Regions from separate parts of the Paenibacillus terrisolis genome, predicted to be linked through region 2. Evidence: riboswitches for the same ligand, from Rfam matches in the RefSeq annotation. Region 2 holds a riboswitch; the other holds the start of a gene.
What was found. A riboswitch is a leader RNA that binds a small molecule or an ion and turns the genes downstream of it on or off. The one in region 2 is predicted to bind FMN.
Positions count from the first base shown of each region.

Region 1: it holds a riboswitch for FMN, as region 2 does, so the genes downstream of both, ACI48K_RS01345 (DMT family transporter) here and ribD (bifunctional diaminohydroxyphosphoribosylaminopyrimidine deaminase/5-amino-6-(5-phosphoribosylamino)uracil reductase RibD) in region 2, are expected to answer to the same signal.

Region 1 covers NZ_JBKFGG010000001.1:274,873-289,450, forward strand. Annotated here, with positions in the region: gene ACI48K_RS01305 (amino acid ABC transporter ATP-binding protein) at 376-1,119, opposite strand; gene ACI48K_RS01310 (amino acid ABC transporter permease) at 1,136-1,795, opposite strand; gene ACI48K_RS01315 (amino acid ABC transporter substrate-binding protein) at 1,885-2,658, opposite strand; gene ACI48K_RS01320 (glycoside hydrolase family 9 protein) at 2,880-4,505, shown strand; gene ACI48K_RS01325 (GDSL-type esterase/lipase family protein) at 4,549-6,213, opposite strand; gene ACI48K_RS01330 (AraC family transcriptional regulator) at 6,244-7,164, opposite strand; gene ACI48K_RS01335 (glycoside hydrolase family 52 protein) at 7,310-9,454, shown strand; gene ACI48K_RS01340 (GGDEF domain-containing protein) at 9,545-10,720, opposite strand; gene ACI48K_RS01345 (DMT family transporter) at 10,917-11,879, opposite strand; FMN riboswitch at 12,007-12,161, opposite strand; gene ACI48K_RS01350 (glycosyl hydrolase family 18 protein) at 12,273-13,559, opposite strand; gene ACI48K_RS01355 (SDR family NAD(P)-dependent oxidoreductase) at 13,644-14,405, opposite strand.
Region 2 covers NZ_JBKFGG010000005.1:411,680-426,257, reverse strand. Annotated here, with positions in the region: gene resB (cytochrome c biogenesis protein ResB) at 1-301, opposite strand, end outside; gene ACI48K_RS07335 (redoxin domain-containing protein) at 323-850, opposite strand; gene ACI48K_RS07330 (pseudouridine synthase) at 1,045-1,800, opposite strand; gene ACI48K_RS07325 (spore maturation protein) at 1,874-2,362, opposite strand; gene ACI48K_RS07320 (nucleoside recognition domain-containing protein) at 2,414-3,049, opposite strand; gene ACI48K_RS07315 (D-alanyl-D-alanine carboxypeptidase family protein) at 3,101-4,285, opposite strand; gene ytfJ (GerW family sporulation protein) at 4,468-4,977, opposite strand; gene ACI48K_RS07305 (DUF2953 domain-containing protein) at 4,950-5,633, opposite strand; gene scpB (SMC-Scp complex subunit ScpB) at 5,765-6,418, opposite strand; gene ACI48K_RS07295 (segregation and condensation protein A) at 6,387-7,211, opposite strand; gene ribH (6,7-dimethyl-8-ribityllumazine synthase) at 7,585-8,049, opposite strand; gene ACI48K_RS07285 (bifunctional 3,4-dihydroxy-2-butanone-4-phosphate synthase/GTP cyclohydrolase II) at 8,126-9,364, opposite strand; gene ACI48K_RS07280 (riboflavin synthase) at 9,412-10,089, opposite strand; gene ribD (bifunctional diaminohydroxyphosphoribosylaminopyrimidine deaminase/5-amino-6-(5-phosphoribosylamino)uracil reductase RibD) at 10,121-11,221, opposite strand; FMN riboswitch at 11,491-11,669, opposite strand; gene tlp (small acid-soluble spore protein Tlp) at 11,846-12,073, shown strand; gene ACI48K_RS07265 (peptidylprolyl isomerase) at 12,120-12,557, opposite strand; gene lysA (diaminopimelate decarboxylase) at 12,719-14,050, opposite strand; gene ACI48K_RS07255 (spore germination protein) at 14,163-14,578, opposite strand, start outside.

The DNA of each region.
Region 1 (14,578 bases), on a different contig from region 2:
CCCCGCCGCTTCCCAACACTTACCCAAACAATAGATGGAAATTCTCCCGTTAATAATCGAATTTAGCCTTTTATCGCGAACTTAGCGGGAAATACTCCGTTTAATTTTTGCCGAAATGGCTATAATGGCCATATTTTGAGAAAATCCTCCAAATTAACCGGACTTTTTCCCGTTATTTAAGGCCGGAAGGCCAATACATCAAAAATAGCAGGAGGTTTTCCAGTTAGTTACAACGAGTAAGGGAAGAAGAAGCCTAATTCATCTTATGGTTTACATTTTCTTCGTTCCACGAAAAAAGCCGCCTCATCCGTAGGCATCCCTACTTCAGAAGCAGCCATGCTGGCCGTGAAAACCTCTATCCTTTGTATAAACTGTTTACAACACCCGATTCAAAAAAGCCTTGGTGCGCTCATGCCAGGGATTGACGAGCAGTTCTTCCGGCGCGCCCGACTCGATGAATTCCCCGTCGGCCATGAACATGACCCGGTCCGCCACTTCCTTGGCAAACCCCATTTCGTGCGTGACGACAACCATCGTCATCTCCTCATCGGCCAGCTGTCTCATGACCTGAAGCACCTCGCCGGTCAGCTCAGGATCGAGCGCCGAGGTCGGCTCGTCAAACAGCATGATTTCGGGACTCATCATGAGCGCCCTAGCGATCGCCACCCGTTGTTTCTGACCGCCCGACAAATGGGACGGAAATACGTCCGCTTTATCCGAAAGCCCGACCTTCTCCAGCAAAACAGCGGCTTTGCGGCTGATCTCATCAGCGGGAAGTCCTTTCACCAGCTTCGGAGCCAGTTCCAGATTCTTTCGCACCGTCAAATGCGGAAACAGGTTGAAGTGCTGAAAAACCATCCCCATGCGGCCGGTGATTTCTTTGATCTTCGCCGACGGCGCGTATTTGCCGTCCTGCACCAAATAATCGCCGCCGATTCGGATGCTGCCGCCGCCCGCCTCTTCCAGATGAGCGATACTCCGCAGCATCGTGCTTTTGCCGGAGCCGGACGGTCCGATGACCGCAACCACTTCGCTTTTATCAACCGTAAAGGAAACATCCTTCAGAACGTCCAAGGTCCCGAAGGACTTTCGCAGATTCGCAACCTCGATAATTGCCATAATTACTTCAATCCTTTTATTCGAATTTAAATTTCCGCTCCAGCGCCTTGAATATGATCGTCAGCACCAAAGTCATAAGCAAATAAATAATGCCCGCGATGAAAAAAGGCGTGATTGTAAAATCGCGGTTCACGGCCGTTTGGGCAAAATGCAGCAGCTCCGGCACCGCTACCGCGTAAAGCAGAGCCGTATCCTTGACCAGCGTGATCGATTCGTTCGATACGGCGGGCAAGGCGATGCGAACCATCTGCGGCAGCACGATCCGGGTCGTCGTATGCCAGCGCCCAAGCCCCAGCACCTTGGCCGCCTCGTATTGCCCTTTATCGATGGCCAGCAGCCCCCCGCGAAAAATCTCCGCGAAGTAAGCGGCATAGTTCAGCGTGAACGCCAGACAAGCCGCTACGAACCGGTCCATGACGAGATGCTCCCCGATTACCGGGATCACCGGCAGGCCGAAGCAGAAGAACAGCATCTGCAGCAGCAGCGGCGTGCCGCGCATAATGTAGATATAGCCGTTTCCGAGCCAGGCCAAAGGCTTAACGCGGCTTTTGACGATAAATGTCAATGCAAAACCAAGCGGAATCGAGGTCACGATCGCGAGCGCAAACAGCAGCAGCGTTGTTCGCGCACCCTCCAGGATCGGTCCCGTAATCCGAATCAAATAGTCCAAACTCATTTCTCGCGTCTCCTTCATCAATCATGGCAAAACGGAAGAACCGGAACGAAGAGTTCGTCCGGTTCTTTACGGTTGTCCATCCGAATTCATTATTTCAAAACTTTATCCGCGCCAAACCACTTCTCGGAAATTTCCGCCGCCGTCCCATCCTGGTTCAGCTCGTCCAGCGCCTTCTGCAGCTTATCCAACAGTGCCTCGTTCCCTTTTTTCACGCCGATGCCGTACTCTTCCGGCGCCAGGGATTCGTCCAGCATCTTAAATGTCCCGGACTCTTTGGACATATAGTATCTCGCCACCACCTCGTCGATTACAACCGCGTCGAGGCGCTTCGTTTTCAAATCGCTCAAAGCCAGCACATTATCCGGAAACTCGGTTACCGTCTTAACCTGCGATTTGATCGGGCTCGCATTCAAGGCGTCCGCAGCCGAGGACAACGATTGCAGGCCTACAACCTTGCCGGCCAAATCATCGATTCCGGAAATATCCGAATCCGCCAAAGTAACGATCACTTGGCTGTTTTTCAGATACGGCTTCGTAAACAGCACTTTCCCCTTCCGTTCATCCGTAATCGTGTATCCGTTCCAGATCAGGTCGATTCGTCCGCTGTTCAGTTCGGATTCCTTGGCCGACCAATCAATGGGTTGAAAAACGGCCTCCATGCCCATCTTTTCCGCAGCCGCCTTGGCATAGTCAATGTCAAAGCCGACAATGTCATTGTTATCGTCTCTAAACCCCATCGGCGCGAATTTATCGTCAATCCCGATGACCAGCTTGTTGCCGTCTTTCCCGGAACCGGAGCAACCGGTCAGAGCAGCCAGCAGGATCCCCAGGACTAAACCTATTGCCGCTATTTTTCTCTTCATAACTCTCCCCCGTTTTGTAAGTAAATCTTCCAAACGCTTTAGTTCGTTACCACGTTATCAGACTCTCATAATACCATACTACCATAGAAGAGTCGAGCCTTCTCTATGATTTAGGATAAATTTCCACTTGCATTCATAGAATTGTACCCTTGTCATAGCCTTACTCGAGTGCAAATATAAAATGAAAGCGATTACGAACTGAAAAGAGGGGATTTCGGATCATGAAAGAATCGTTGGAGCGAATGATTACGGTGAATCAGCTGGGCTTTCCGGCAAATGCCCGGAAAACGTTTGTCAGCTGCGGGCAAAGCGGAATGTTCCGGATTATGGACGAATCATCGGGCAAGCCCGTTCTGGTCGGAGAGACCGGTCCGGAGATCCGGGACTCCTCCGCCGGCTGCACCTTGTTCCGGGGAGATTTCTCCGCTTTGACCCAAAGCGGCACTTATCATATCGAATTGAACGAGCAAATCTCGGCTTCGTTTAAGATAGGAGATCAGCCTTATGCGGAGGTCCATCGGGGGCTGCTCAAAGCCTTTTACTATTTCCGCTGCGGCATGGACCTGAAGGAAGAGTTCGCGGGGCCCTGGAAGCATGGCGCTTGCCACACCGCGGAGGGAGTCATATTCGATGATCCCCTCCGCAAGCAGGACGGCGACGGAGGCTGGCACGATGCCGGAGATTACGGCAAATACGCCGGCCCCGGAGCCAAAGCGGTCGCCGATCTTCTGCTGGCCTACGAATTTTCACCGCAGGCGTTTAATCGTCCGGTTCCGCTGCCGGAAACGAATGGCGTTATGCCCGACGTTCTCCATGAATGCCGGTATGAATTGGAATGGCTGCTCAAAATGCAGGATCAGATGACCGGAGGCGTTTTTCATAAGCTGACCACTAAGCAGTTTCCCGCTCTCGACGTCATGCCGGAAGACGATACGGCCGATTTGTATTTCATGCCGGTTTCCGCTGCGGCAACAGGATGCTTCGCCGGTGTTACGGCGCTGGCGGCGCGAATTTACCGGCCTTTTGACGTTGATTTCGCCAGCCGCTGTCTCCGGGCGGCCAAATTCGCATGGAAGTGGCTGGAAGCAAATCCGCAGACCCCGGGCTTCAAGAACCCATCCGATATCAAAACGGGGGAATACGGCGACGAAATAGATCTTGACGAACGCTACTGGGCAGCCGGCGAGTTGTTTAGCACCACCGGCGAAGCCGAATACCACGAGGCTTTCCGGAAACTCGCGGCCGAAGAATTTCCGAAATACGAGCTGGGTTGGGCCGATATGGGCGGCTACGGCACAATCGCTTATCTTTTCTGTTCCCCTTCTTCCAAAACCGATGCGGCGCTTCGCGCTTCTCTGCAGCAAGGGCTGTTTCAAGAGGCTGACCGGCTCATCCGGCGATGCATGGAAGACGGTTATCTGGTTTCGCTGACCCCGGACGACTATATTTGGGGCAGCAATATGTTGCTCATGAACCGGGCCATGCTGCTGCTGACCGCTTATTACCGGAGCAAGGACAAAGCTTACGAGGCTTGGGCACTGGAGCACATCCATTACTTGCTCGGCCGCAATGTGCTGGACTACAGCTACGTTACCGGATTTGGCGACCGCGCGGTCAAATACCCGCATCACCGCCCCTCCGTCGGGGACGGCATCGAAGAAGCGGTACCCGGCCTTGTCTCCGGGGGTCCCAACCGCGGACTGAACGACGACTATATGAGGGAACATTTACAGGGTAAAGCTCCGGCGCAGTGCTTCGTCGATCATGAGGATAGCTATGCCGGCAACGAAGTGACGATCTATTGGAACTCTCCGGCGGTATTCGCCCTCTCCCATTTTGCGAAATAAGAAAAAAGGCAAAGTCCGACGATCGGGCTTTGCCTTTTCTATCTCAGTCCGTAACGCTTCGCAAGCAAAATTCCACGATTGGGCTGACGTCAGGCAGGCTGTGGGGATGATGATCTCCGCCCTGCTTCAGGATCGTTTCGATTTTCCCGCCAAAGGCAGCGTATTTTTGCTCCAGCAGCGCCCCGTTCTCCGTGAAGGGAACGAACCGGTCGGAATCCCCCGAAACAAGAAAAATCGGGATTCCGAGCGCAGCCGGCTGCGCCAGTTCCTCAAGCAAATGTTCCGTAACCTCCTCTGGACGGCCGTTTTTATCGCCTGTTAACCCGTACGCGTCCAGACAATCGCTCCATTCATCCCGCGAGCCCAGCCCGGCTCCTTTTCCGCCGGGCCAGCTTCGGATATCCACCACCGGCGCATCCAGATAAAGCGCCGAGACCCATCGGGGATACATCTCCGCGTATCGGAGAGCGTAAAGTCCCCCCCGGCTGAAGCCGAACAGCACCGGCTTAAGGTTCAAATCAAACGCCTCCGTCAGATAGGACCGGAAGTGCTCCATCCGCTCCGCCGCGAAAGAGCAGCCGTATAAATCGCTGAGCCTGCAATAGGCCAGATGCCACCCTTGTTCCAACAGCGCCATATCGGCGTCCGCAAACGCGTCAAAAAATTCGCTTCTCCAAACCCACGGTCTCCCGGGAGCTGCGGATTTGGGTGCAACGACGATGCATTCCCGGCCGTCATGATAAAAGTCCGTGCGGCGATACCCTTTCCACTCGCTCCGAACAGCCGACTCCGCACCGCCCTCCTTTTCGGCTTCCCTATGAATTTCCGGCAGCAGCGTCTCCGCCAGCGCCAGGGCTTCGTGAAGCGGCGGCGTTTCGAACTTGTTCGGGTTGCCGTGCCCGACATGCTCCCTCCATGCCGCGTCCAGGATTTTCCGGCGCTCTTCCGTCTTGCGGATAAAAGGACTCATGCCGGATTCGGCCCATGCCGGCACACTCTCAAGCACAACATGAAATACCCGGCTTAAAATCGTCCGGGCAATCACAAAATGTCCGTCCTCGTTAGGATGAATGCCGTCTCCATACTTGTAAGCCGGATTTTCCCCGCGTTTAGAACGGATCATCGACATCAACGGCTCACGGATATCGACCGTCGCAATTTCCTGCTCTTTGCCATATTCGCGAATCCATGCCGCATAACTGCCAAGCACCGTGTTGTAATCTTCATAAGGCCGTTCGAAAGAATAATCCCCCGCGCCTTCCGGCTGCGGCTCCACGTTTGCGGAATTCACGTCAAACGGCGGAGGCGTCATCAGGATGACCCTGGAGCCGGCCGCGCGGACAGTCTCCACAGCTTGACGCACCCCGTCGCAATAAGCTTTAAAAAGATCAACGGAAAAGGGATGATAAATCCCGTCGTTCATGCCGTAGCACAGAAACACCCAGTCCGGCCGAGTCTCCTGAAGCGCCCTTGCCAGCCTTTCATGCACGCATGGCCGGGGAAAAGGATGCGCCTGCTCGCTTGTTCCCGCCGCCGTCTCGCTGCTGACTCCCAAATTGAGCCACTCAATCCGGTGCTGCGGCAGGTGCTTCAGAAAAAAAGCGTCCAAATCGCGGATATACGTTCCGTTCTCGGTAATACTGTCGCCTAAAAATAGAATTCGTTTACTCTTAGGTACGGCAAGAAAATCGGTTTCTAGTTGGTGCAAAATCTGTCATCACCTTTCTTGGATAGCCTGCTAAATATGGAATCTCGCCCGGAACTTTCCGGGCGATTCCCCCGTCCAGCGCTTGAATTGCCGGCTGAAATGGGCAATGTCCTTATAGCCGAGGGAAGCCGAGACGGCTTCTACCGACAGCTCCGGCTCCATAAGCAGGAGCTTCGCTTTTTTCAGCTTCAGCGCGGACAAATACTGGCGGGGCGACATCCCGTAAACACTGCGAAACATGCGGTTGCAGGAAGATGCACTGTAACCGAGCCCCTTAATGACCGCGGCGACCGTCTCCAAGGATCTATCCGAGTCGGAATCGAAGCCGGAATCGGCCCCGTCCTTCCCGCCTGCGGCATTGCCTTCTTCGACGCTCATCTCCAGCCGCAAGGCGATTTCCGCAGCCACCTTGCTTTTCCGCCCGCCGGAAATACCTCCGCTTCCCTGGGCCGCCAAGCTGTCGCTTATTCCCGCGAACAGCTCAAAAACGGCGGATAACGCCCGCATCTTGCTTACCAGCTTCAGCCCGGCGTTGTTCGAGGTCAGTGCGATCAGCTTGTCCATACTGGGCCGGATCGCCCGGGCCAGAACGCTGCTCTCGGCATGCAGGAACTGCTCGCTTCTGCACAGCAATTCCCGTAGCACGCGCTCGTCCACATTGAAATGCAAGCAGTAATAGGTCATGCGCTCGGGACCAACCGCGCGGCTTTCGTGAACATCCTCGGGACGGAGCAGCATCATGTCCCCTGGCCTCTGAACGAAACGCTGGCCGTTCACCGTCATTTCCTGGCATCCCGACAGCAGCAGATTGACCTCAAACAGCGGATGGCTGTGCGTCGGATAGGACCACTCCCCGGTCACCGTCCGCAAATGGGCGGCAAAGATCTGAAAGGTAGAATCCATATTGGGCAGCATAAATTCGGCGATTTGATGCTCTTTAGCTATGCTCATCTCATGCTTTCCCCTTCCCGCCATCTCTTCCCCCGACTGACTGATTTGGGTAAATGATTAGAAGATTTGGACCTATAACTTGATAATCCTCCTTGCTATACTCAAAATAGCACAGAGATCACGAGAATCATAGGAGGTAATTAAGATGGGTAAAAATATCTTTTTCAATGCGCATCACTCCCCCATGGGCGCCTTTGCCAGCTTCACCCTGGGATATCCGGGCAACAGCGGCGGCTTTGACTTGGAGCTTGGGAGTCCTCCCAATCAGAATATATACGTCGGACTTCAGGAGGACGGACAAGAGCGCTACCTGGCGTTTCCTTTCTACGGGCAGGGACAGGATGAACGCGACCGTTACACGACCGATGAAAGCCCCGCAGGCGCCAAAAAGGATGAAAGCGACCTCATTACGCCCTTCCCGCTGGATGCCATTACCCGTTCCTTCGGCGCGGCTTCGGATGAATGGCATGCCGGAGACTTGACCTTCCGGATTTATTCTCCGTTCGAATCCGTTCCGGACCCGGCTGCCGCGGATGAGGAACTGCTTCGCTTCGCACTGATGCCCGCCGTGCTGGCGGAGATCACCGTCGACAATTCCAATGGTCAATCGGCACGTAAAGCGTTCTTCGGCTTCCAAAGCGGTGATCCCTACACTTCCATCAGACGCCTTGAAGACACGACCGCTGGCCTGATTCGCGGTATCGGCCAAGGGCGGCATACGGCGATTGCCTCAAACGATCCGCGCGTGATCAGCGCCGGTTTCTTCACGATGGAGGATATCCTGCGGCCTAAACTTCCGGACAACCTGCGCTTTGGACTGGGTCCGGTCGGAGCCCTGCTTATGGACACCCCTGCCGGAGAAAAAGCGACCTACCGGTTCGCGCTGTGCTTCTACCGCAGCGGCTACGTTACGGCCGGAATCGATGCGGCTTACTATTATACGCGGTATTTTGCCAATATCGAGGAGGTTGCCGCTTACGCGCTGGATCAGTTCGACCGCAAGCTCGAAATCGTGAAAAAAGCGGAGGACCTGCTCCGCGCTCCCGGCTTGAACGATGACCAGCGGTTTATGCTGATCCACGCCATCCGCAGCTATTACGGCTCAACCGAGCTGCTGGAGCATGAAGGCCGGCCGTTATGGATCGTCAACGAAGGCGAATACCGGATGATCAATACGTTCGACCTTACGGTGGACCAACTGTTTTATGAGCTGAAAATGAACCCCTGGACGGTCAAAAACGAGCTGGACCTATTCGTCGGCCGCTACAGCTATGAAGACACGGTGCGGCTTCCGGGCGATAACGCCGAATATCCGGGAGGTCTCAGCTTTACGCATGATATGGGCGTAGCCAATTCGTTCTCCCGCCCGGGCTACTCTTCGTACGAGCTTCACGGCATCTCGGACTGCTTTTCCCACATGACCCATGAGCAGCTCGTCAACTGGGTACTCTGCGCTGCCGTGTATGTCCGGCAGACGGGTGATCAAGATTGGCTGAACCGCAATCTGGGGATCTTCGAGCGTTGCCTTGACAGCATGGTGAACCGGGACCATCCCGACCCGGCCAAACGCACCGGCATCATGGGACTCGACAGTTCTCGAACGATGGGCGGAGCGGAAATCACCACCTATGACAGCTTGGATGTCTCATTGGGCCAAGCGCGCAACAATATTTACTTGGCGGGAAAAAGCTGGGCGGCTTACGTTTCCATGGAGAAGCTGTTTGCCGAGCAGGGCCGCTCAGAGCTTGCCGTTCTGGCAGGCAAACAGGCCGAGCTTTGCGCCCGAACGATCGCGGCGCATTTGCTGCCCGCAGGCTATATCCCTGCCGTGATTCAGGAGAATAACGATTCAAGAATTATCCCGGCCATCGAAGGTCTGGTGTTTCCGCTATATACGGGCTGCGAAGAAGCGCTTGACCCTAGCGGGCGTTTCGGCGAATATATCGGCGCGCTCTCGAAGCATTTCCGCACGGTGCTTCAGCCGGGCGTTTGCCTGTTTGCGGACGGCGGCTGGAAGCTGTCCTCGACAAGCGACAACTCATGGCTCAGCAAAATCTATCTGTCCCAGTTCATCGCCCGGCGTATTCTCGGTTTGCCTTGGGACGCCCAAGGGCAAGCCTCCGATGCGGCGCATGCAGCATGGCTTACGTCCGGCCGGAACGCTTACTACAGTTGGAGCGACCAAATGATGGCCAGCGTCGTATGCGGCAGCCGCTACTATCCGCGCGGCGTTACCGCGATTCTTTGGCTGGACGAGAGAGACGCGTCGGGGCCGGCGAAGGCACGCTGAACGGTTTTAACAAATGACAAAGCACGGAGCTTGAGGCTAAGATTGGGGGTATTCACTCCCTATCATAGGCACACTCGCTCCGTGCTTTTTTTATCCGGTGACGCTTACCCGGCTCCGGGAAACCCCGTTTCTCCCGGATTTCTTCGCTTCATACAGCGCTTTGTCGCTTAGCTGGTACAAATGATCCAAAAAAGTATGCGAATCCGGAATCACCGTGACCACACCCAGACTGACCGTGTATCTTCGGTGAGGGCTGCCTTCCCCGCCCCCTCCTACCGCCGTTCGCAGCATTTCGGCAAGATCGTCGGACTTCTTTTCATCCGCGCCCGGAAGGAAAATGGCGAACTCGTCACCGCCGTATCTGCTGAGCAATTCGCCGTCTCCCAGCTTCCCCTGGACCTTCGCGGCAAAATCCTTCAAAAGTTCGTCGCCGACATCGTGACCGTATGTATCGTTAATCGTTTTGAAATAGTCGATATCCATCAGAATAAATGACACCGGCACCCTGTTTTTTTCGCACAAGTCGAGATTCTGTTCGGCCTTATAAATAAAGGTTCTGCGGTTTAAGGTGTCGGTCAGATCGTCGTAGCTTGCCATCCTGACCAGCTCCTGGTCGGCTTTTTCCTTGGACAGCAGCACAAATCCGATATTCCCCAAAATCATCATGAAAAAAAGCGCAAGAAAAGAAAGGGTCTGATAAACGCTAGGTGTAAACATGTCCACGTGCATTGTTGAAAACTTAAGCAGCAGGACTCGAATAACCAGCCCCGCTCCAATGACAAGATACATGTATCCGATGGCTTTGCTAAGCGTCGAGGTGTTTCCTTTTCCGTTAATCAAATTAAAAACCGGATAGCAGAGCATGATGGCGGTTGCCAGCGAAATGACCACGATTCGGATGTTTTCATCGTTGTGCAGAAGAATGATGAGGTTAAACACGATGACGGTCACCGACGTAATGGCAATGTAAAAAGCCCGGGTCCTGCGGCTGTATACGTCAAGCACCTTAAGAATTGCCGCGATCTCAAAAGCCACTCCGATCATGAGAAACGAGTTGGATAGCGAAAAATAAAGGTTATCCATGATTTGCCCGCGAAACGCAAAAATCCCCCATGCCAAAGCTTGAAACCACTTTGCGGCAAAAAACGAGCTGACAGACGAATCCTTTAAATGCCGATGACGATATGCGCTAATCAGAACAACGGTAAACAACTGGCTGAACACGAGCAGGACTAGCACCGTTTTCAAATCCAAGGTAAGGTTCATCTTATCCTTTTTCACCATCTCTTTGTAAGTGAGCCTGTTTCCGAGCCTACTATTTGGTAATTCCCATTATATTTGATATTTCGACATTATTATAGAGTAATTTTTCTTTTTCAAAAGTAATTCTCGATTGGGTCCCGATACCAAAAAAAGCTTCGGGAAACAAGCGTTTCCTGAAGCTTTTTTTGGTATCGCAGTTTTATTTGCGGGATGAATCACCTTGTCTGGAGATAGTGAACAGCGCCGCCCAAATCAGCACGAAGCCGCAGGCCTGAGGAAGCGTAATAACTTGCTGAAAGGCGATCCAGTTAATCAGCACACCCACCATCGGGAAGCTTAGTTCCGCGAGGGTCGCGATCGAAGCCTTCGTCGTAGTCAGGCCTTTGTAATACACCAACAGACTGAGAAGTCCCGGCAGCAAAGCTTGTCCCAGCAAATTGAGGGCGACAGCCGCGAGAGGTCCGGAGCCGGAAGGCAAATTCCAAGCCGCTCCTTCATTCCAGGCGATCGCCAGCAACAGCGGCAATGCAAGAATGAAACGCAGCGAGGTTACCGTCTCGTATTTCATTTGCCCGACCATGAGGCGTCCCATGACCGTCGAGCCGCCCCAAAGAGCCGCGGCGCCCAGCGACAGCAAGCTGCCGACCTGCGCGAACTCGCTCCAATGGCCAAATGGAACGGTAAATCCAAATGTAAGCATATAAGTGCCGACCAAAGCAATCAGGAGCAGCGGCGCAAAATGCCGTGGCAGTTTTTCTTTCAGCAGCCATCCCGCCAGAAGAATCGCAAATAACGGCTGCATTTTTTGCAAGAGTAATACCGCGTTGAGATTGCCGTGCGAGAGTCCCATGGTGAACAAAATCGTAGCGATCGCCGAACCTCCCCAGGAAATAAAGAGCAGCGCGCCGGCTTGACGCAAACCGACACCGCGAAGCTCGCGGCGATTTCGCCAAAGCACCGGAAAGGCAAACAAAGCGATAACGACGTGCTCGAGCAGCACAATTTGCGCCGAGGTCAGCGATTTCAGCAAAATCACCCGGAAGAGCGGGTCAACTCCCCACAGCGCGGCTCCCAATACCACGAGCCAAAATCCCATTTTCGAACGCCGTTCCTGCTGCAGCGGAAACGAATTTCCCAGCTTAACGTTGACGCCTCTTCCCATTCCGGCGCCGGCATTTGCATTTTTCATGACGATATCCCCTTCTGGAATCCGGGGGGTTGCAATAGAAAGCCCCCGCAATCGATCGACTCGATGTTTACGGGGGCAGATCAAATAAGCATGACGAATGCTTGATCTCCTCCCATCCGGACTTTACCGTCGGCCCCGGAATCTCACCAGGTCAGTCGCACTCATGCCAATGAGGGCGAGTCGCGGGCTAGGCCGTTCCGAGAAGAACGAACCATTACCGCCGGTCAGGAATTTCACCTTACCCCGAAGATCCAATAATAATATGTTTTAAATTTTTAATTCTTAAGTTGTATTCAGAATACAATAACCGCTGTTCATACTCTGTTACAAAAATCACAAAGTATCGTTTCTTGCCGCGCTATCCGCTTAAGCCCGTTTTACAACATTGAAATTGTTCTCGATCAGCAGCCAGTTCTGAGGAAAGCTAAGTCCCAGCTTCCAATAGCTCATTCCGCGCAGCCCCAGTTCCTTGATCAGATTGAACTTGGCTTGAATCGAGCGGGCATCCTCAAACCAAACCTCATGCTGCTTTCCTTCGTCGTCGGTGTACCGGAAAAAAGGAGCCTGAGACCGATCGCTGTATTGGATCGCGACACCATGCTCCCCCGCGATCTCGATCGCGCGCTGCGGGCTGACCGCCCGGGCGACGGTTCCTTGAACAAACGGCAGCGTCCAGTCGTAGCCGTAAAGATTTTGCCCCATCATGATTTTAGAGGCGGGCATTTCCGTCAAAGCGTATTCGATTACATTCCGAACCGGGCCAATCGGCGATACAGCCTGAGCCGGCCCCCCGCTGTACCCCCATTCGTAGGTCATGATCACCACAAAATCGGCAATTTCCCCATGCGCCTTGTAATCGTGGGCTTCATACCATAACCCCTGTTGGGTTGCGCTGGTTTTGGGCGCAAGCGCCGTGGACATCAGCCAGCCCTGTTGTTCAAATCTGGCTTTGGCCTTGCGCAAAAAACGGTTGTAGGCTTCCCTGTCCGCCGGTCTTAAGAACTCGAAATCAAAATGAATATCCCTGAAGCCGTGTTCGTTGGCCGTAGCGACGATATTGTCCAGGAACTTATCCTGCACCGCGGTGACGTTAAGCAAAATCCGCCCCAGTTCATCGCTGAACCGGTCGTTTTCCTGATTCGTGATGACCATCATGAGCACGACGTTGTTAGCCCTAGCGATCGCCGGAAAATCGTTGAGCAGCGGCGCTTTCAGAGAGCCGTCCCGCTGCGCCTGAAAGCTGAACGGCGCCAAATAGGTCAAATGCGGCGCAGCCTCTCTCGCGCTGCTCTCTAAAGCGGGCGCCACCGTATTTCCCCGCGGCTCCACGTATGCGTTGAATTCGGCATCCGTTTTCGGCCGCGGCGGAATGTAGAGCCGAGAGCCCACCGACAACTGTTGATTCGCCGGTATTCCGTTGACCTCGGCCAACTGCTGATAGGTAATGTTGAATTTACGGGAAATCGACCAGAGCGTATCACCAGACTGCACCCAGTAGTAGCTCCCTACAATCGGAATCACCAGAGCTTGCCCAACAACTAACCGACTCGGATCCGGAATTTCATTGGCTTGCACGATATCGATAGCGGTCGTTCCAAACGCTTCGGCAATGCTGTCAACCGTTTGATTCTGCTGAACGACATGGATTTGCATCTTCTTCCCTCCCTCATAAAAGAATAGTCGCTAGAACTATCCTATGAGACGAAGGGTTTGGTATATTCCCTTATGCCTGCCGCGTCAGATCGCCGGCATGACGTTTCCGCCGCTGACCGGAACATATGCCCCGGTAATAAAGCTGGCCAAACCGGAGGCGAGGAATGCAACCACATTGGCGATCTCCTGGTCTTCCCCTCTGCGTTTCAGCGGTACTCCCGCAATATAAGCTTCGTCATTACGATTTTCGACGTCCCGATCCTGTTCGCTGAGGGTCCAGCCCGGCGCAACCTGGTTAACGGTAATCCCGTGCTCTCCGACTTCTTTGGCAAGCACGCGATAAATGCCGTCCATCCCCCGTTTGCCTGCCGTGTACGCCGATTGGGTCGGGAAATTCTGCATCGCGCATTCGGTATTGATTCCGATGAACCGGCCTTCTTTCTTGGCGATCATTCCCGGAATAAACGCTTTGGCCAGAAAAACGCTTTGCATCACACAGGATTCGAACTGGCTGACATAATCCTCGGGAGATTGCTCCAAGATCGACGTCCAGCTGTATTGCACGACTGCGTTGGCCACGACGATGTCCGGGTTGCCAAGCCCGGCGAGCACCTGCTCTTTCATGCTTTGGATCGACGCTTCCTTGGTAATATCGGCCTGAACGATCATGGCCGATCTGCCGGCCGCCTGAATCTCCTGCTGCAATTGCTGCGCCTTGGCCGCGTTGTTTATGTAATGAATGGCGATGTTCGCTCCGCACTCCGCCAGCGTACGTGCCATTACTCGGCCAAGCTGGCCGGTGGCGCCGGTGATTAATGCCGTTTTTCCCGTCAAATCCATGTTCATGGTGTGATCCGTCCTCTCTAAAGTGGGAATACAATGCGTTGAAACGATTATGCCGGATGGGGGCAGCCGTGTGAAATGCTTTTCCGATCGCTGTTGTTCCAGGGTCACAAAGGCGAACGCTTCGCTTCTGCCAGAGCATTTCACCCTTTTGCCCAAAACCCTTACATTTCTAA
Region 2 (14,578 bases):
AATAGGTCGTCGGGTCAAAGTTGATAAAACTGCTCTCCTGCTCAAAAATGGTGCCGAACATCGCTCCTACCAGAGTGAAAGTAATCAGGTAGACCGCCACCTTCACCGAGGAGAAAAAATTCCAGATCCTGTCTATTACCTTCGGATTGGCCCGCTGCGAGCGCCGTGCCGCTCCGTCATATCGCATTTCCAACAACTCGCCGGCATCCTTGATCTCGTACAGCGGCTTGCCGCAGGCTTCGCACAAAACAGTCCCGACGCGGTTCTGGTGGCCGCATTCGCATTTGGTATTTTCGATCAACGAATAAACCTCCTCATCCGATCAGGAATTCACGAGCTGCTTAATTCGGTCGTCCAAGGTGTCCAAATTGAGCTCGCCCTCGTGAATGGAGGAAATCTTACCTTTTTTATCGATAAAATAAGTGGTCGGCATCGGAACGATGCCGTAATCGCGTACTGCCTCGCCATCGGTGTCCATCAGGATCGGGAAGTCCGCACCGGTCTGCTTCGCGAAATTTTGCACCGTCATTTGATCCTCGCCGGTGTTAATACCGAGGAAAACGACGTCCTGATCGCGCCATTTCTCCCATTCCGACTGCAAGGCGGGCATTTCTTTGACGCAGTACGTACACCATGTGGCCCAAAAATTGATAACGACGGCTTTTCCTCGATATTCGTTCAGCGTATGTACTCCGCCGTCCAATCCGAGCAGCTTAACGGCAGGCGGTTTGTCCCCGACAGCGGGCTTGCCGCCTTCACTTCCGAATGCGGCGGTGCTGATCGCATAGCCGCCAAGAATAACAACCAAACTTAAAATGATGATCTGTACCGAACGTCTCGCTTTTCCCATGTTCAGTTTCCCTTCTATGATAATGATCATAAATCAATATTTAAAAGTGAACATCCTATGAACATTATAACGAAAAGCGGGATGGCATTCGTTGGGTAAAATGTGAACATTGTGTGACGGAGGGGATTTCCGCTCACGTTTGCCGTTGAATTGAGTAAACAATCCAACGGCAAAGAGGAGCAAAAAATTTGAGGTTAGCGTTTCGAAGGTTTTTCCGCTTTGACGGCGGAAGTGCGCGCTTGCTTGAAGAGTCCTTCGACTTCTTCTTTGGTCAAGTGGCGGAATAAGCCGCGTTTCAGGTTGCCCAAATATAATTCGCCGAATGAAATCCGCTTCAGCTTGATGACCGGATGCGAAATCGCATCGAACATCCGCCGGACCTGCCGGTTTCTTCCCTCATGAATCGTGATGGAAATCGTGGATTGTTTGCCTTCAGGATCAATGTCATGGTACTCCACTTCGGCAGGGGATGTCATTCCGTCTTCCAGCATAATGCCTTGCTTCAGCTTGTCCAGTTCCGCACCGTGCGGTACGCCTTTCACCGTGGCAAGATAAGTCTTGGGAACATGATGCTTCGGATGCGTGAGCATATGGGCGAATTCGCCGTCATTCGTAAGAAGGAGCAAGCCTTCGGTATCATAGTCAAGCCGGCCTACCGGGTAGAGCCGTTCCGTAATCCCTTTTAGGTAGTCGGTGACGATTTTTCTTCCCTGGGGGTCGGAGGCGCTTGTAATAACGCCTTTCGGTTTATTAAATACCAGGTACATCTTCTTTTCCGCACCTACGGTTTTCCCGTCTACGGTAATCACGTCCACGGCCGGGTCCGCTTTGGTCCCCAGCGTAGTTACGGTTTCGCCGTTCACCTGGACTTTCCCGCTTAAAATCAGTTCCTCGCATTTGCGGCGGGAAGCAACGCCTGCTCCGGCCAAAATTTTCTGCAATCTTTCCATTGTCTATAAGTCACCTCATTACCCATGATACCCATAGGAGAATAAAACCACAATAGGGGGCTCTATATCATGATCAGGTGAAAATAAGCAGGCAGACCGCTATAGCGGCAACGAAGCCCACCACGTCGGAGAAAAGTCCCACCTTCAGTGCATAACGCCCATGTTTGATGCCAACGGCGCCAAAATAGACGGTCAACACATACAACGTGGTATCCGTACTCCCCTGAATCGTGGACGCAATCCGGCCGATCATGGAATCCGGGCCGTATGTTTTGATAAGATCGGTCGTAAAAGCAAGCGATCCGGTTCCGGTCAGGGGACGCAAAAAACCGAGCGGCAGTACTTCCGGCGGAATCTGCAAACGTTCGAGAAAAGGTGCGGTCCAGCCCACGAGCAAATCAAGCGCTCCAGAGGCCCGGAAAACGCTGATGGCCACCATCATCCCTACAAGATGGGGAATAATTCCGATCGCCGTTGAAAATCCGTCCTTGGCCCCTTCAACGAAGGACTCGTAGACGGGCACTTTTTTGAGATACGCATAAAGAGGAATAAAAGCAATCATCACCGGGACTGCCCAAGCCGAGATAATATTAACCCAATCCAGCAAAGCAAATCACCTCTTCAGCGATAAGGTAGGCTGCGGCGAATGAGGGGGGGACTTAGGAGTCTTATGTATGGTTCGCCTGCGGTACCAGCGATCGGCGGCAATCGCGGCGAAGGTGGCGACAGCGGTGGCGAGCAGGGTTGATCCTACGATTTCCGCCGGGTTCGCTGAATGAAAATTGATTCGGATCGCAATCAAAGTTGTCGGAATCAACGTAATGCTTGCGGTATTTAGCGCGAGCAGCGTACACATTGCCGGAGAGGCCGTTTCCTTGTCCGGATTCAGTTCCTGGAGCTCCTGCATCGCCCGTATCCCCATTGGGGTCGCCGCATTTCCGAGACCCAGCAAATTGGCGCTCATATTGGACAGAATATACCCCATGGCCGGATGGTTTTTCGGAACATCGGGGAACAGAAATGAAACGACGGGGCCAAGCAGCCGGGAAATGGCTTTGACCAGCCCGGAATCCTCTGCCAGCCGCATGATGCCAAGCCAGAATACTAGGACGCTGATTAGTCCAAAGCACACCGTTACCCCCGTGGCGGCTCCGTCAAAGGCGGCTTGAGTCACCGTATTGATATCCCCCTTGGCGGCGGCCACGATAAAACCAATTAAAATGAGCCCAAGCCATATTTTGTTGATCATGCGCTTTCTCCCCTTCCCCTTGCACGTAGCAGCATACGCTATATCTATCGCTTATTTGGCGAGCAGCAGCGTTTCCAGCACGGTTTTGAACGCCCCGGCAAGGCCAGCCTCGCTCAGAGTCGACTCGCTCCCTCTTGTGAGTGCGCCGGAAGTCCTTTCCGGTGCATGCGGAATAGCGCTGCCTTGCTTATAAACCGGAACCGAACCGATTTCTCTTCCATCCAGCACAATAATGATTTTCCCCCGATATCCGAAGGAATCCGCGGCCGCCCGGCTGAGTTTCAGCGTTTTCTTCAGATTTTCCGGTTCTCCCGCCGCCAAGGCGTATTTGAAACTTGCTCCGGTAACCAGCCCGTTTTCCAAGGTATGCCCTTTGGCTACCACTTCGGTCAACGGGTAATGTTTAAATCCGAAATCAAGCAGCTGGCGATGATCGTTCCAGTCATCCCCATCGTTGATGGTGACAGCTACAAGCTGCTGGCCATCTCGCGTTGCCGAACTGACGAGGCAGCGTCTTGCGATTTTGGTGTACCCGGTTTTGACGCCATCCGCCCCTTCGTAAAAACGAAGCATTTTGTTTTTGTTGGTCCACCGGTAATCCCAGGGATCATTAGGATTGGGCGCTTTTTTAATCTGTGTGCGGACAATTTCCTTGAAAAAAGGGTTATGCAGCGCATACGCGGTCAGCTTGGCCAAATCATCCGCGGACGAAAAATGGTCCTTTGCATCCAGACCATGGGGGTTATGAAAATGCGTGTGTTCCAGTCCAAGCGTTTTTGCCTTTTCGTTCATCAAAAAGACAAAGCCTTCCTCCGAGCCTCCAACATGCTCCGCTATGGCGGTAGCTGCATCGTTTCCCGAACGAAGCATCAATCCGTAAAGCATGTTCTCCAAACTCATTTCTTCGCCTAAACGCAAATAGATCGAGGAACCCTCTTTGGCATAGGCGTTTCGCCCAACCTTAACGGTTTCCTTCAAATTTCCGTGCTCTATCGCGACAAGAGCTGTCATGATTTTGGTCAAACTGGCGATAGGGAGTTCTTCATCCCCATGACTGCTGTACAAAAGTCGCCCGGAAGTCACGTCTATGAGCGCGGCGGCCTGAGCATGCGTTACAGGCTCTTTTGGAATAGGGTTGGCTTGTACCTTTTCGGCAGGGAATACCGCCGAGAAAAACAAGGTGCCTGCGGTCAGCAAAGCGATCCAGCGAATTCGTGCGAGTAATGTGGTTCTCATGTTTTTCCCTCCGGTTATATGTAGCAAGCTACATTTATACTATATGCCGCAGGCCAAGCGAGTATGTCCAAGCCTGCCGTCAAAAAAAGACCCCTCCCGGATTTCCGGAAAGGATCGGTCAGCCGAATAAACCCCGTGGAAACATTCGCTTAAGCGACTATTTTTCAGCTTAAGTTTGTCTGTTAGGTGTAGGGGCGAACGTTAGGATCGACAGCTTGGTGACGAGCCAGGCTTTCGGCTGCTTGAGCCGCGGTGATAGGAGCATCAATCCCGTTGTTGTAAGGGATCATGGACTGGATTCTGTCGATGACTCCCGGAACGATGTCGATCAATTTTTCAACCAGATGAGTCTGGTTGTCGAGTGGAACGACATGTACGCCTGCTTTGCCTACAACGAGGAAAGCAATCGGATTAATCGAGACGCCGCCACCGCTGCCGCCGCCGAACGGGCGGATTTTTCCGGTTTCCGCGCCGCCGTTCCCGGAATTATTGTGTCTTTCATGGTGGTCATCATCATCGATGTTAAAATCGCTGCCGCCCGCCGCAAAACCGAAACCTACGCGGCTGATCGGAAGAATGACACTTCCGTCGGGGGTTTCAACCGGATCGCCAACAATCGTGTTGACGTCCACCATGTCCTTGATATTTTCCATCGCGGTTTGCATTAACCCTTGAATAGGATGGTCAACCATTTCTTCACTCCTCCCTTCACTTTTAAGACGCGAACTACAAGTACCAGTCCAGCATATATAGCATAACCGCAGCGGATTTCAGCTATGCAGCGGATTTCCGTGGAAAATAACGGCTTGCTTCCAAAGACGGGAACAATGAACAATTTAGGTTTTTGGCGCAAAGTTATGTAGCAGGAAAGCCATCCGACAAGCGTTGCTTTAAGTCCCCATAAAACGCCGGCCAAGGTTGCCGTATGCGCCGCGTCGGACAAGGCAATATTGGTCGACCATTCCAAATCGCGGAACGAAACGCGACGGAGCGTAACCCTTAGCCAATGTTTGAAACCATGGGTTCCGGCAAGCAATTGGCGAAAATCTCTAAACCAATTGTCAACGGTCTCTTTGTTGATGGAATCTTCATCGCTTCTTGTTTGATCCTTGATCGCGTTGTCGATTCGCTGCTTCTCGAACCGCAGGCCCTCTTCCAGATTGCTCAAAAATACGGTCGGAACTTGGTAATGGATCGCAACAAGCCCATACAACAGCGTGATATCCAGCAGAATCGTATCATTCCGGTTTTCCTTCCGCACCGTTAAGCGGAATGTAATCTTGGACAGCAAAATCAACGCAGCCAAAAGCAGCAGCAGGATCAGGATGCCTCCGAGCCAAATCCACACGGGAAAGCCCTCCATGCCTATCAGATAAAATTCTTTAATATAGTATGTCTTCCTAATTAGGAAAAAATTCAGGGTTATCTCGGACAAAAAAAGCCTCTCCCAAAATCGGGAGGGCTTTTGCCTTTAATGTATTATTCAGGTTTATCGGTTAGTCCGGCGCCGGGTTCCGTCTGATTTTCTTCGGGTTCATCCACATCGTCAAAGGTGAGCTGCTGTTCCTCGAGCTTCTGAAACAGAAGCTGTGTTTCTTCTTCCAGGTGCTCGGCGCTGTCGAAATCGGCCAAATCCGGCAAGTCCTTCAAACTGCCAAGCCCGAAGTAATCCATAAACGCCTTGGTCGTTCCGTACAAAATCGGCCGTCCGATGGCCTCGGCCCGTCCCACCTCTTCGATCAGATCCTTGTTGACCAGCGTATGGATGGCCCGCTCGGACTTGACCCCGCGAATTTCCTCAATTTCGACCCGAGTGATCGGCTGACGGTAAGCCACTATGGACAAGGCCTCAAGCGCGGCCTGGGATAACGAAGAACGGGATGGAGAATACGCCAGCCGCTCAAAATAAGGCGCGTGCTCCGGCAGTGTCGCTAGCTGGTAATTCCCGGCGATTTGCACAATCTGCAATCCTCGTCCGCCCCGCTCGAAGGCAGTTTTCAGATCAAGCAGCGCGTCGGAAATCAATTCAGGACGCTGTTCGGTCACCTCGGCGATCTGCTTGACGCTGAGTCCCTCCTCTCCCGCAAGAAAAAGCAACCCCTCAATAATCGATTTCAGTTCCTGAAAATTCATCAGCCTTTCCTTCCCCTCTCCACTCCATCACGATATCATCAAACAGCTTGTTCTGATAACAGACAATCTGTTTCATTTTCATAAGCTCAAGCACCGCCAAAAACGTAACAACGATCTCGTGCCGGTACATATCTTCGTGAAGCAGTTTCGAAAACAGCAGCCTGCCGCCTCTACCGACCTGCTCCAAAGCCGACATGACCTCCTTAATCCGGTCTTTGACGGAAATCTCATCCCGATGAATCCGGGCCACGGTATTCCGTTTTGCCGCTCTTCTCAGCGCCTTCTGGAACACGGAGATTAAATCTGCCGCATGCAGACCCTTAACCGGATTTTCGGCCACCTCCGGCATAAAAGGCGTCAAATCCTCCGGCTCTTTGGAAAAGATCAGACTCCGCTCCCATTCGCGTTCATGCAAGTGCTCGGCGATTCCCTTATATTTGCGGTATTCGATCAGCTTGCGGATCAACTCGTCCCGCGGGTCTTCTCCATCCTCCAACAAATAATCGAATTCATCATCCAGTTCAATGACGGGAGGTTTCGGGAGCAACTGCTTGCTTTTGATCGACAGCAGTGTCGCCGCCATGACCAGAAACTCGCTGGTGACCTCAAGCTCCAGCTCCTGCATGTCTTGCAAATATTCGAGATATTGATCCGTAATTTCGCTGATGGAAATTTGATGGATATCAATTTCCGCTTTATCGATCAAATGCAGCAGCAAATCGAGCGGTCCCTCGAAGCTTTCCAGCTTGTACAATACTGTCGTCAATGAACATCCTCCACCCGTAACAAACATACATAACTTTAAGTTTACCTGAAAAAAGCAAAAAAAAGTACCCCTATTAGGGGTACTATATTAGATAAGTTGAACTAATGATTAAGGGATTATATAGATGAGCAAAACAATACTTGATCGGAAACTGCAGCGTATGGGCGAACGAGCGAACGCCAATTGGACTTCTAACGAATCGAAATGCCGTTATTTAGGGCGGAATCCAGCGCTTGAAAAATAACGGACCCCACAGCCCTTATTGACCCCAAAACACGCTTTGAGGGCTATTTGGGGACCAATAATTATTAGAACATGAATCCTTGCTTGTAGAGGCAAATAAGAACGCTACGATTCGTTAGACGAACCCCATTTACGCAAAAGGTTCAGACAAACGCTATTACAGCTGTTTCGTCAAGTTCGCCATCTCGATGGCCGCCATTGCGGAATCCCAGCCTTTGTTGCCGGCTTTCGTACCCGCACGTTCGATTGCCTGCTCTATATTTTCCGTAGTCACGACGCCGAAAATGGTCGGTACGCCCGTTTTAAGGCCAATGGCCGCTACGCCTTTGGCAACTTCGTTGCAGACGTAATCATAATGCGTCGTTGATCCGCGGATAACCGTGCCCAGCGTAATAACAGCGTCGTACTTGCCGCTTTCGGCCAGCTTTTGAGCCGCGAACGGAATTTCGAATGCGCCCGGCACCCAAGCCACGCTGACCTCTTCATCCTTGACGCCGTGACGTTTCAGCGCGTCAAGCGCGCCGGAAAGCAGCTTGCTTGTGATAAATTCATTGAACCTTCCGACGACGATCGCGTATTTAAGTCCTTCCGATACCAAATGTCCTTCAAAAATGTTTGCCATAGTTATTCATACCTTTCATGATGGAATGGATTATTCAATTTATTGGTTGAACCAAGTTTGGAATTAAGCTAACGGCTTAAATCCGGGAGGATTCATCCTGCTCGAGATCGTCAAACTTCAGCAAGTGGCCAAGTTTGGCCTGTTTGGTATGCAGGTATTTGGCGTTGTCCTCGTTTTCCTTCATTTGAATCGGAACACGTTCGACGACCTCTAGCCCGTAACCTTCAAGCCCTTTGATTTTGCGTGGGTTGTTGGTCATCAGACGGATTTTGCGAACGCCCAGGTCTTTCAGAATCTGCGCGCCAATGCCGTAATCCCGAAGATCCGCCGGAAAGCCCAGCTTCAGATTGGCATCAACGGTATCGAATCCTTGTTCCTGAAGCTTGTAGGCTTTCAGTTTATTGACCAGGCCAATTCCGCGGCCTTCCTGGCGCATATAGAGCAATATACCGTTCCCGGCCTCTTCGATTTGGCGCAGCGCCGCTTCAAATTGGGGACCACAGTCGCAGCGGTGGGAATGGAAGACGTCCCCGGTCAAGCACTCGGAGTGGACGCGAACCAGCACCGGCTCGTCTCCGTTGATTTCTCCTTTGACGAGGGCCACGTTTTCTTTGGAGTCCACTTCATTCGTATAGGCGATCGCCCGGAACTCGCCGTAATCGGTCGGCATCCGCACTTCAACTTCGCGGGTCACGAGTTTTTCCTTCTCGTTGCGGTAATGAATAAGGTCTTTAACACTGATCAGCTTCAGATCATGCGTTTTCGCAAGCTCCATCAAATCGGGAAGCCGTGCCATCGTTCCGTCCTCTTTAATGACTTCGCAAATCACGCCGGCCGGATAGGCGCCGCACATCCGGGCCAAATCCACCGCCGCTTCCGTATGGCCTGCGCGCCGCAGTACGCCGCCTTTTTTGGCGATCAGCGGAAACATATGACCCGGCCGACGGAAATCCCCAGCCTTGGCGTCCGGATCCATGATCGCTTTGACGGTCAATGACCGTTCGTAAGCGGAAATGCCGGTCGTCGTATCCTTATGGTCGATGGAAACGGTGAATGCCGTTCCATGGTTATCCGTGTTTTGAGCCACCATCGGCTGCAAGTCAAGCTCTTCCGCACGCTCCTGCGTAATCGGCAGGCATACGAGCCCTCTTCCCTGCGTAATCATAAAGTTAATGACCTCAGGCGTTGCCTTTTCGGCCAGGGCGACGAAATCCCCTTCATTTTCGCGATCCTCGTCATCCACCACAATGATGACTTTGCCGCGCATCAATTCATATATCGCCTCTTCGACCCGATCCAGTCTGATATCGCTCATCTCAATCCCCTCCTGTTAATCTCGCTTTCCTGTGATCAATTAAATCCTTAAACAAACCCGTTGGCGGCCAGGAACGGCATATCGATGCCCGTTTTGTTCTCCGCCGCCGAATCCTCGCCGTCACCGGGTTCCGCTTTGTATTTAAGCAAATGCTCCACATATTTTCCCAGCACATCGCATTCCAAATTCACCGTATCGCCGGCTCGTTTAATGGCAAGCACGGTTTCCGCCAACGTGTGCGGAATAATCGAAATCGAAAATTTGCCTTCCCCCGCCTGAACCACTGTCAAGCTAATGCCGTCTACAGTAATCGAACCCTTGGGAATGATGTATTTAAAAAGAGAAGCACGCGCCGGAGCAATTTCATAAACAACGGCGTTCTGATCCTTTTGGGTGCCGAGAATTGTTCCCGTTCCGTCGACATGCCCCTGCACGATATGTCCGCCAAACCGGCCGTTTGCGGCCATGGCCCGTTCCAGGTTGACCTTGCCGCCAATTTTAAGGTCCTTAAGATTGGTATTGCGGTAAGTTTGCGGCATCACGTCCACCGTAAAGGAGGAGGCATCGAAAGAAACGGCCGTAAGACAAACGCCGTTGACCGAAATGCTGTCCCCAAGTTTGATTCCATCCGTGATCACTTTTGCCGAGATATTGAGCAGCATCGCCTCACCCTGGCGGCCGATCGATTTCATCGTCCCCACTTCTTCGACGAGTCCTGTAAACATGTTCCTTCCCTCCCTTCCTGCGTTCAAAAATTCAATTCCAGACCGGCGTTCCATGGATACAGACATTATCCCCGATTTGCTCCACTTCAATGTCGCTTAATCGAACGGCATCGGCCATGGAATCGAATCCGTCAAAAATGAAGCTGCCAACCGGGCCTCCGATCAGCTTCGGTGCAAAGAACAGCACCACTTCATCGGCCAGTTTGCCCTGTATCAAAGATCCGTTCAGCCGTCCTCCACCTTCGACCAGAATGGAGGAAATGCCCATTGCCCCCAATTTGGACAACGCAAGCTTCAAATCCACTTGAGGGCCGACCCCGCAAACGATGACTTCGACCTTCGTTTCAAGAGCCGCCAGTTCCTCCGCTTTTTTCGGATCGGCCTGATTGGTGGTCAGAATGATCGTTTTGGTCAACCCGTCATTCAGCACCTTGGATTTAAGCGGAATTCTCAATGTGGAGTCCACAATGATCCGAATCGGCGACAAACCGGGGACCGGGAGCCTTGTCGTCAGTTGCGGGTCATCCGCGGCAATGGTGGAAGCTCCGACCATAATCGCCTGATGCCGGTGACGTATCGAATGCACGATTTCCCGGGATTCTTCGTTCGAGATCCATTTGCTGTCTCCGGTCCTGGAAGCGATTTTTCCGTCAAGCGTGCTGGCGGTCTTAATCGTGATGTACGGAAGTCCGGTCGTAATGTATTTGATGAACTTCCGGTTCAGCTTTACCGCACGGTTTCGGAGAACGCCCGTCTCCACCTCGATTCCGCTGCTTCTCAGCATCTCGATTCCTCTTCCGGCAACCTGAGGATTCGGATCCTCGCAGGCTACGACGACCCTTGCGACCCTTTCCCGGATCAGGCGCTCTGCGCAAGGCGGGGTTAATCCATAATGGCTGCAAGGCTCCAGTGTTACGTACACCGTGCTGCCTTCCGCCTCCGCTCCGGCCATGTTCAACGCATGAACTTCGGCGTGCGGCGTCCCTCTTTTCAAATGGGTTCCGAGCCCGATCAGAGCCCCGTTCTTTACCACAACCGCGCCGACTACCGGGTTGGTGCCGGTTTGCCCTTGGGCGCGTTCGGCCATATCCAGCGCCAGCCCCATGTAATACTCGTCATTGATACGATCCACACTGCACCTCCTTGCGCTGCAAAAAGCCAAAAATCAAAAAATCCCCGCCGAATGCAACCCGGCAGGGATATTGTGAGAGTTATCGTACGCAACAAAGATAATTTACGATCAAATGGAAATATGCTTGAAGATCGCAAGCATGAAAACCATCGTTTTCTTTTGCAAGTAACCCGGCGAAAACCGACTAGCCGACTTTGTGAAAACTAGAACTTGCAAAAGGCTCTTATCTTGTCGCACATCGTGAGTTATAACGTCACCATGTGTTTTGCGTTCTCCTTCTCCCATCCAGACTATACTGTCGGTCCCGGAATCTCACCGGCTCAGCCGCGGGCGGTTTACGCCTCAAGCGGGTCACGGACTTGTGCCAGCGTCGGTTGGCTTCAATTACGGCCCAACCTCGCTCGCCATCACCGTCGGTAGGGAATTGCACCCTGCCCCGAAGGATTGCTGATATGATTTCATTTTCAAGGAATACTGCAAATCGAATGTTAGCATTAATGCATGAAAAAATCAAGCCGTCACATCACGAAGGCCGGGAACCATGCATAATCGGGCTAAAAAAAAGGAAATGCTAAGGCAGAAGTTTCGACCACAGCATTATTTTAAAATTCGGGAGGAAAACAAATGGCAAAACCAGATGACCGTTCAGACAATGTGGATAAGCTGCAAAAAAGCGTGGCGAACACAATCGAAAATTTCCGCGAGGGTCAGGATTATCTAAGCGAGCATGCCGATGAAATCTCCGGTCAGGAGAAGCGTCAAATCGAGGAGAAAAACGAAAAACGGTTGAATGCCATCGAAGGCCAACGCGAAGAAATCAAGGACGAAGCCGCTCACCAGTCGTCCAAATAAAAACAAGGCCTTCCTGTTAAAAGGGAAGGCCTTGTTTTTATCTTTTTTACGCTTCGTCCCAAACGGTGACTTCTTTCATTTTGTCGCCGGGGCGAATGGCGTCCACCAGATCCATGCCGGAGGTCACTTTGCCGAATACGGTATGAACTCCGTTCAGATGCGGCTGCGGCTCATACACGATAAAGAACTGGCTGCCGCCGGTATCCTTGCCGGCATGGGCCATCGACAGAACGCCGCGTTCGTGTTTCGTCACATTCGTAGCCGTTTCACATTTAATGGTATACCCCGGGCCGCCGGTCCCGTTTCCGACTGGGCAGCCGCCTTGAGCGACAAAGCCCGGAATTACGCGGTGAAACGTAAGTCCGTTATAGAAACCGGTGTTCGCCAGCTTTTCGAAGTTGGCTACCGTTCCCGGAGCTTCTTCAGGCAGAAACTGAATTTCCACCTCTCCGCCTTTTTCCAAAACAATCTTGCCTTTTTTCATATGGGTCACTTCCTCTTCTTCTTTGATCAATAGACAAACCTCTTACAGTGTACTAAAAAAAAGGCAAACGAGCAAAGCGGCAGAATGGCGCACGCCGATGCAATTCCCTGCTGGGAAGCGCAAGCGTGCGAATCCTGCCGCTTAAAGGCACAAAAATCGGTTTATTTATACGAAGGCTGCTTGGAGATCCGTTCCGGAATGACGTCTCCTGCGATCAGGTCCTGCAGCGATTCCCGTTTTACCACAATGTCGCTGACCCCGTCCTTGACGAATACGACGCCAGGACGGCGGATGCGGTTATAGTTGCTCGCCATGGAGTAGTTGTACGCCCCGGTGCAAGCCACCGCCAGCAAATCTCCGCTGTTCACCTTCGGCAGCTCAAGGTCCCAGATCAGCATATCCCCGCTTTCACAGCATTTGCCGGCTACGGATACGGTCTCTTCGTTCGCATCATTGGCTCGGTTGGCCAGCAGCGCTTCATATTGGGACTGGTACAGAGCCGGGCGCGGATTGTCCGTCATCCCGCCGTCTACGGCCACATATTTGCGGACGCCGGGAATGTCTTTGCTCGATCCCACGGTATAAAGCGTCGTGCCGGCGTCGCCGATAATGCTGCGGCCCGGTTCGACCCAAATTTCCGGCAGCTGCGCGTAGGAAGCCGAAAAATATTTCTTTACGGCATCCGTAATCGCCCGCACGTATTCGCCAACCTTAAGCGGGCGATCCCCTTCGACATAACGAATGCCGAAACCGCCGCCGAGATTGACCACTTTGAACGTTACGCCAAGCTCCTCTTTCACTTTCGAGGCAAAACCCGCCACCCGCTCAACGGCCAGCTGGAAACCGTCCACTTCGAAAATTTGCGAACCGATATGCGAATGAACGCCAAGCAGGCTCAGATTCGGGCTGATATTCGCCAGCTTCACCGCTTCGTACGCGGAGCCATTTCCGATATCGAAGCCAAATTTGGAATCCGTTTGACCCGTAGAGGTATATTCATGCGTATGTGCCTCTACCCCGGGAGTTACCCGCAGCAAAATATTGACCTGCCGGCCTTTATCTTCGGCAATGCCCTGAAGCAGATGAAGCTCCGTAAAATTATCGACGACAAAACAGCCGATCCCGGCCGAGAGTGCCATTTCAATTTCATCCGGTGTCTTGTTGTTGCCGTGAAAGTGAATTCGCTGCGCTGGAAATCCTGCCTGCAGGGCAGTATACAATTCTCCCTCTGACACAACGTCAAGGGACAAGCCTTCCTCTTCGACGAGCCGGCACATAGCCATGACGCAAAAAGCTTTGCTGGCGTAGGCTACCTGAAAAGTTAGGCCCGATGCCCGGAAAGCATCCATATATTCACGGCATCTCTGCCGGACAAGGGCTTCGTCCACGATATACAGCGGGGTTCCGTAAGTTTCTTTCAGTTCGACCGTATCGCAGCCGCCGATCTCAAGATGGCCCTTGGCGTTTATTTTGCTGGTACCGTGTAAATACATCTTCGCAGTCCTCCACTCTCAAATTTACCCCAGTATAGCAAACAACCCGGTTTTAGAAAAATGGATTTTTGTGAATATCATTTGTGTTTTTTGTAAGACGAGCCTGAGTCTCCTACTTCTTGCCCGGCATTCGCGTGTTGTCACGCGTCTTGTTGAAAGACGGTCTTTGCTTGGAGGTCAGCACCGGAACGCGGAACAAAATTGCACTCATGGCCTTTGCATTAAAAGGTATGAAGGGCCACAGATAGGACGCGTTGTAGGAACGGCCGGCGGTAAGCAGCAAGATAAAAACCGTAGTTCCCACGACAAAACCCGGCGCCCCAAAAATAGCCACCAAAATAAGCAGCGCCAACCTGACAATGCGATTGGCGAGCCCGAGCTCATAGCTTGGCGTGGCAAACATACCAATGGCCGCAACCGCCATATATAATACGACCTCATTTACGAACAGTCCCGTCGAGACCGCAATATCGCCGATAAGAATCGCCGCAATGAGACCCATGGCCGATGCCAGCGGAGTAGGCGTAT